Regions from separate parts of the Cupriavidus sp. 05L411 genome, predicted to be linked through region 1. Evidence: predicted binding sites of a transcription regulator. Region 1 holds the regulator's gene; each other region holds the start of a gene.

Region 1 (2,270 bases):
CGATCGACACTTCGGCGTCGTGCGGCAGCACGATCGGGCGGTTGGACAGCGCATGCGGGGCAATTGGCACCAGCACCAGGCCCGACAATGTCGGGTGCAGGATCGGGCCGCCCGCCGACAGCGCATAGGCGGTCGAGCCGGTCGGCGTGGAGACGATCAGGCCATCGGAGCGCTGGTTGTACATGAAGTGGCCGTCCACCGACACCGCCAGTTCGACCATGCCTGAAATGCCGGAACGGTTGACCACGACGTCGTTGAAGGCCAGCGCGGAGAAGATCACGCCATCGTCGCGCACCACCTGGGACTCCAGCAGCATGCGGGTCTCGGACTCGTAGCGGCCCGCCAGCATGTCGGGCAGCACCGAATGCACGTCCTGCAACGGGATGTCGGTCATGAAGCCAAGGCGCCCGTGGTTCACGCCGATCAGCGGCACCGGGTAGCCTGCCAGCTGGCGCGCCAGGCCCAGCAGGGTGCCGTCGCCGCCGAGCACCACCGCCACATCGGCATGCTTGCCGATCTCGTCGGGCGCCAGCGCCGGATAGTCGGTCAGCCCGGTGGCCAGGGCCGTGTCTCGCTCGAACACCACATCCTGGCCGTTCCTGAGGATACAGGCGGCCAGCTCTTCCAGCGGGCCCTCGATGCCGGCTGTGGCGTACCTGCCGATCAGGGCGACGGTGCGAAATGGGGCGCGCGCGGCGCCGGGCTTGGGGAGCGAAGACATGCCGGGATTAGACCATACCGCCGTGACCATTGTCAGCAGGAGGGCGCTCGGCGCCGGGCCGGATCGCCGATGAGCCGCCCGAATGGTGAAAACTTGCGTAAAATCAGGAGCATCATGGATGAACGTGCGAAAACGCTTCTCAAAACCCTCATCGAGCGCTACATCGCCGAGGGGCAGCCCGTGGGCTCACGGACCTTGTCGAAGTACTCGGGGCTCGACCTGTCTCCGGCCACCATCCGCAATGTGATGTCCGACCTGGAGGAAATGGGGTTCATTGCCAGCCCGCATACCTCGGCCGGGCGTATCCCCACGCCGCGCGGCTACCGGCTGTTCGTGGACACCATGCTGACCGCCCAGCCGCTGGATGGCGCGCTCAACCTGGCCGAGCTGACCGGCAAGATCCGGGGCCAGCTGCACGGCCAGCAGCTCGGGCCGCAGCGGATGATCACGTCGGCGGCGCACACCTTGTCCAACCTGTCGCAGTTCGCCGGCGTGGTGATGACCCCCAGGCGCGCCCAGGCGTTCCGGCAGGTCGAGTTCATGCGGCTTTCGGACAAGCGCATCCTGCTGATCATCGTCACCCCCGAGGGCGACGTGCAGAACCGCATCATCCAGACCGAGCTGCCGTATTCCCCGTCGCAACTGGTCGAAGCCGCCAATTTCATCAACTCGCACTTTGCCGGCATGAGCTTCGACAATGTGCGCGACCACCTGCGCGGCGAGCTGCAGGCGCTGCGCATGGATATGTCGCAACTGATGCAGGCCGCGGTGGAGGCGGGCAGCAATGCCATGGCCGAGGGGGAGGACGACCACGTCTTCATCTCGGGCGAGCGCAAGCTGCTGGAGGTGGAAGACCTGTCCTCCAGCATGGAAAAGCTGCGCCGCCTGTTCGACGTGTTCGAGCACAAGACCGGCCTGCTCAAGCTGCTCGATGTCTCCAGCCACGCCCAGGGCGTGCAGATCTTCATCGGCGGCGAGAGCAAGCTGGTGCCGCTCGAAGACATGGCGGTCATTACCGCGCCCTACGAAGTCGACGGCCAGATCGTCGGCACGCTCGGGGTGATCGGGCCGACCCGCATGGCCTACGAGCGGGTGATCCCGATCGTTGACATCACCGCGCGCTTGTTGTCCAGCGCGCTCAGCCAGAACTAGTGTTGGCCCGGCCCGGTCTCACAAACTGCCTGTTCCCCTCATCCTGTAAGCTCGGCGAGACCTGGCGGCCGCGCGCCCTGTGCCCGCGCCGCCCCGCCACACCGGAAATTACATGACGTTCACCCCTGAACCGGCCTACCAGCATGGCCAGGCGCCGCGCACGGCCATCCTGCTGATCAACCTTGGCACGCCGGATGCGCCAACGCCGAAGGCGGTCGGCAGCTACCTCAAGCAGTTCCTGTCCGACCCGCGCGTCGTGGAGATCCCACGCGCGGCGTGGCTGCCGCTGCTGTACGGCATCATCGTGCCGCTGCGCTCGCGCGCCTCGGCGATGAAGTATGAGTCGATCTGGCTGCGGGAGGCGCATATGACGGGTTCCCCGCTGCTGGTGCACACC
Region 2 (2,270 bases), on a different contig from region 1:
GGCCGGTCGCGAGACCGGCCCTGTTTGACTTCTGGCGCGCTTAAGCCTTAGGCAAAGGCCTGCAGCGCACCCTTCATCTTCTTCATCGCCGCGGTTTCGATCTGGCGGATGCGTTCGGCGGAGACGCCGAACTCGTCAGCCAGTTCGTGCAGCGTGGAGCCGCCCGAGCCGTCGTCGTTGACCTGCAGCCAGCGCGCCTCGATGATGCGGCGGCTACGGTCGTCGAGCTTGGACAGCGCTTCTTCCAGGCCTTGCACCTGCAGGCGGTCGTGGCGCTGCGCCTCGATCACGCGGGTGGGCTCGTTGTGGTTGTCGGCCAGGTAGGCGATGGGCGCGAAGTCCTCTTCGCCATCGTCGATCTGCCCTTCGAGCGCCAGGTCGCCGCCCGACAGGCGGGTTTCCATCTCCATCACTTCTTCCGGCTTGACGTTCAGCTCGCGCGCAACCGCGTCGATTTGTTCCGGCGTGAAGGTATGGGCACCCTGCTTGTGGCTGCGCAGGTTGAAGAACAGCTTGCGCTGAGCCTTGGTGGTAGCCACCTTGACCATGCGCCAGTTCTTCAGCACGTATTCGTGGATCTCGGCCTTGATCCAGTGCATCYCATACGACACCAGCCGCACACCCTGATCCGGGTCGAAGCGCTTCACGGCCTTCATCAGGCCGATATTGCCTTCCTGAATCAGGTCTGCGTGGGGCAGGCCATAGCCGAGGTACTGGCGGGCGATGGACACCACCAGGCGCAGGTGCGACAGCACCATGCGGCGCGCCGCATCGACGGAATCGTGCTCGCGCAACTCGCGCGCGAGCCGCTGCTCTTCCTCGGGGGTAAGCAGGGGAATACGGTGGACAGCCTGGATATAGCTGTCGATATTTCCCAGCGTTCCGGGAAAGGTCAGCGCAAACGTCCCGGCGCCCTGTGGCACCGCAGGCAGACGGTTGGTCATTTGGGTTTGGTCAGCAGATAGGACTGCGTTCACTCGATGGCTCCTTTCGCATCCGGCGGGTGGGTTGCCCGCGTGTGCGGCCCTTTTCAGGGTCTCGCACTGCATTGCAACACATATTAGCACTCAAGCCGGGGGACTGCTAAGTTGGAGTGTCAATAGGGTTGATAGTTCCTGGTAATCGAATGGTTATTCTACATAGTATTTTAGTCCGGCATCTTGCAGGATGTGACGAGGCCACTATCTCACGCGGGTACGCGAACGATCCGGCAATGATTAGAGGGCTGATGCCCCTGCCGGTTCTGTCGCCAGTTGAGATGCTGTGTTTCGCTAGCAGCTACACTCTTTTCATTTGTCTCAGTGATGCTGAGCGCCAGCATCGACCAAACCGGGGACCATCATGTCTGCCATCGAGCACTTGTTAAAGCCGCACACCCGTGACCTCGGCGACTTTGCCGTGAGCCGTCTGCTGCCCGCTGCGGCAACCCAGACTGTCGGCCCATTCATCTTCTTCGACCACATGGGCCCGGTGGCCATGCCGCCAGGGGAAGGCGCCGATGTGRGCCCGCATCCCCATATCGGCCTGGCCACGGTCACCTACCTGTTCGAGGGCGAGATCCTCCACCACGACAGCCTGGGCAGCAAACAGGTCATCAGGCCGGGCGACGTGAACTGGATGACGGCTGGCAAAGGCATCGCGCACTCGGAGCGCTCGCCCCAGTCCGCCCGCGATGCCGGGCCGCGCCTGCACGGCATCCAGACCTGGGTGGCGCTGCCCAAGGAGCACGAGAACGTCGAGCCGTCCTTTCATCACCATCCGGCCGCGACGCTGCCCAAGCTGGAGCGCCCTGGCGTACGCATGACGGTGATTGCGGGCGATGCGTTTGGCGCCGAGGCGCCGGTGAAGGTGTTCAGCCGCACGCTCTACGTGGCCATTGAGCTCGAGGCGGGCGCCAGCCTGGAGATTCCGGCGGAGCACGCCGAGCGCGGCATCTACCCGGTGGACGGCACCATCGCCCTGGACGGCGAAGTGTTGCCCGAGCGGCACCTGGCGGTGCTGGTGCCGGGCCAGCCGGTGACGTTGACGGCGCAGGTGGCGTCGCGCGTGATGCTGCTCGGCGGCGACCCGACCGATGGCCATCGTTTTATTTTCTGGAATTTCGTTGCCAGCACCAAGGAAGCGATCGAAGCAGCCTCCCAGCGCTGGGAAGATGACCAGTTCCCGCGCGTGCCGGGCGAGAACGATCGCATTCCGCTTCCACAGCGCAAGCGCTAAGGGCGCCTGCCAGGCGCCATGCTCAGACCGGGCTGGCCCAAGCCACGCGCGTG
Region 3 (2,270 bases), on a different contig from region 1:
CTTTTCCGGGTTGTTGATGAAGTACGGCGACAGGTAGCCGCGGTCGAACTGCATGCCTTCCACGACTTCCAGCTCGTCGGCCAGCGACTTGCCGTCTTCCACGGTGATCACGCCTTCCTTGCCGACCTTGTCCATCGCTTCAGCGATCAGCTTGCCGATCACTTCGTCGCTGTTGGCCGAGATCGAGCCAACTTGCGCGATTTCCTTGCTGGTGGTGGTGGTCTTGGTCAGCTTCTTCAGCTCTTCGACCGCGTTCACCACAGCCTTGTCGATGCCGCGCTTCAGGTCCATCGGGTTCATGCCGGCGGCAACGTACTTCATGCCTTCGCGCACGATCGACTGGGCCAGCACGGTTGCGGTGGTGGTACCGTCACCGGCGTTGTCGCTGGTCTTGGAAGCCACTTCCTTGACCATTTGCGCGCCCATGTTCTGCAGCTTGTCCTTCAGCTCGATTTCCTTGGCCACGGACACACCGTCCTTGGTCACGGTCGGGCCGCCGAAGCTGCGCTCCAGCACCACGTTACGACCCTTCGGGCCCAGGGTAACCTTGACTGCGTTGGCGAGAATGTTCACGCCTTCGACCATCTTGGCACGGGCGGCGTCGCCGAATACTACGTCTTTAGCTGCCATGTTCTGAATCTCCTAAATCTGTACGAATGGGGTGCGTGGATTACTTGTTCACCACAGCCATGATGTCTTCTTCGCGCATGACCAGCAGTTCCTGGCCATCCACCTTCACGGCCTGGCCGGCATACTTGCCGAACAGCACGCGGTCACCCACCTTGACGTCGAGGACGATCGAAGCGCCCTTGTCGTCCTTCTTGCCGGGGCCCACGGCGAGCACTTCACCTTGATCAGGCTTTTCGGCAGCGTTGTCGGGAATCACGATGCCGGAAGCGGTCTTGGTTTCATTGTCCAGACGCTTCACGATCACGCGGTCGTGCAAAGGACGCAGATTCATACGGACTCCTTGGTACAAAAAGTGATTTAAGGTTCACAAAAATGACCGCCAGCACTGACGGCCAGCAGAATTAGTACGCTGGGAGAGGTCTGTTAGCACTCATGCCCAACGAGTGCTAATTATAGGGACGGGGGGTAGCGTTTTCAAGTCAACGACTTGATACGTGTTTACCCTGGAATTGTGAAAATCGTTATGGGGCCTGGCCGCGCGGCGAGATCTTTATTCGCGTCCCAATGGAATTCAGACAGATTTCGCCGAAATAAAAGTTACCCATGGATCACCAACTCAGTGTCTCGGGGGCGGATCATCACATGCCACCCGTGGTGTTGCCTGCGGCACTTTCGCCTGCCGTGCGACCCTCAACGTCACCCACATCCACGCCGGTGTGACAAGAAGCCAGCCCATTCAAAACTGCATGGCAAGAGTACAGAAGCGTTGATTTACGAACGTGCCTGCCTGGCCAAGAATGGTCACACCAACCCTTCGCCAACCCATCCGGAGCGCATCATGTCCCACCCCACCATGCTGGCCCTCATCGTCGAATCCGCGGGCGCGCCGTTCACGGCCATCCAGCTTCCCAGGCCAGTGCCCGGCCCCGGCCAGGTACTGGTGCGCATTCTGGCCAGCGGCGTCAACCCGCTCGACACCAAGATCCGCGCCGGCCAGGCGGGGCACGCCCGCCACCCCTTGCCCGCCGTGCTGGGGCTGGACCTGGCCGGCGTGGTCGAAGCCGTGGGCGCGGGCGTGACGGCCTTCGCGCCAGGCGACGAGGTCTATGGCATGACCGGTGGCGTGGGCGGCCTGCAAGGATCGCTAGCGCAGTACGCGGCAGTCGATGCCGACCTGCTCGCGCGCAAGCCCGCCACGCTGTCGATGCGCGAAGCCGCCGCGTTGCCGCTGGTGTTCATCACCGCGTGGGAAGGCCTGGTCGACCGCGCGCGCGTGCAGCCTGGCCAGAAGGTGCTGGTGCATGGCGGCGCCGGCGGCGTGGGGCATATCGCGGTGCAGATCGCCCGCGCGCTCGGGGCGCAGGTGTATGCCACGGGCTCAGCCGCGCAGAAAGCGATCATCGAGGGCTATGGCGCCACCGCGATCGACCATGCCGCGACATCAGTCGCGCAGTATGTCGACCAATACACCGCGGGCGAGGGCTTCGACGTGGTCTACGACACGGTGGGCGGCTCGGTGCTGGACAATGCGTTCCTCGCGGCGCGCACCTATGGCGGCCATGTGGTGAGCTGCCTTGGCTGGGGCGTGCACGCGCTGGCGCCGCTATCGTTTCGCGCAGCCACGTATTCGGGCGTGTTCA

Evidence for each region. The regulator HrcA, encoded in region 1, represses chaperone genes, less so after heat shock. The targets are predictions, from matches to a motif close to TTAGCACTCNNNNNNNNNGAGTGCTAA.
Region 2: rpoH (RNA polymerase sigma factor RpoH) is a predicted target of HrcA. The motif match lies at 1,061-1,087, and genes of this name have one in related genera.
Region 3: groES (co-chaperone GroES) is a predicted target of HrcA. The motif match lies at 1,054-1,080, and genes of this name have one in related genera.

What each region holds. Positions count from the first base shown of each region.
Region 1 covers NZ_JBFTOQ010000007.1:160,126-162,395, forward strand. The annotation lists gene AC1DQR_RS10410 (NAD kinase) at 1-721, opposite strand, end outside; gene hrcA (heat-inducible transcriptional repressor HrcA) at 836-1,873, shown strand; gene hemH (ferrochelatase) at 1,986-2,270, shown strand, end outside.
Region 2 covers NZ_JBFTOQ010000003.1:263,261-265,530, forward strand. The annotation lists gene rpoH (RNA polymerase sigma factor RpoH) at 48-944, opposite strand; gene AC1DQR_RS05200 (pirin family protein) at 1,342-2,217, shown strand; gene ybiB (DNA-binding protein YbiB) at 2,240-2,270, opposite strand, start outside.
Region 3 covers NZ_JBFTOQ010000042.1:10,759-13,028, reverse strand. The annotation lists gene groL (chaperonin GroEL) at 1-630, opposite strand, end outside; gene groES (co-chaperone GroES) at 671-961, opposite strand; gene AC1DQR_RS32165 (zinc-dependent alcohol dehydrogenase family protein) at 1,469-2,270, shown strand, end outside.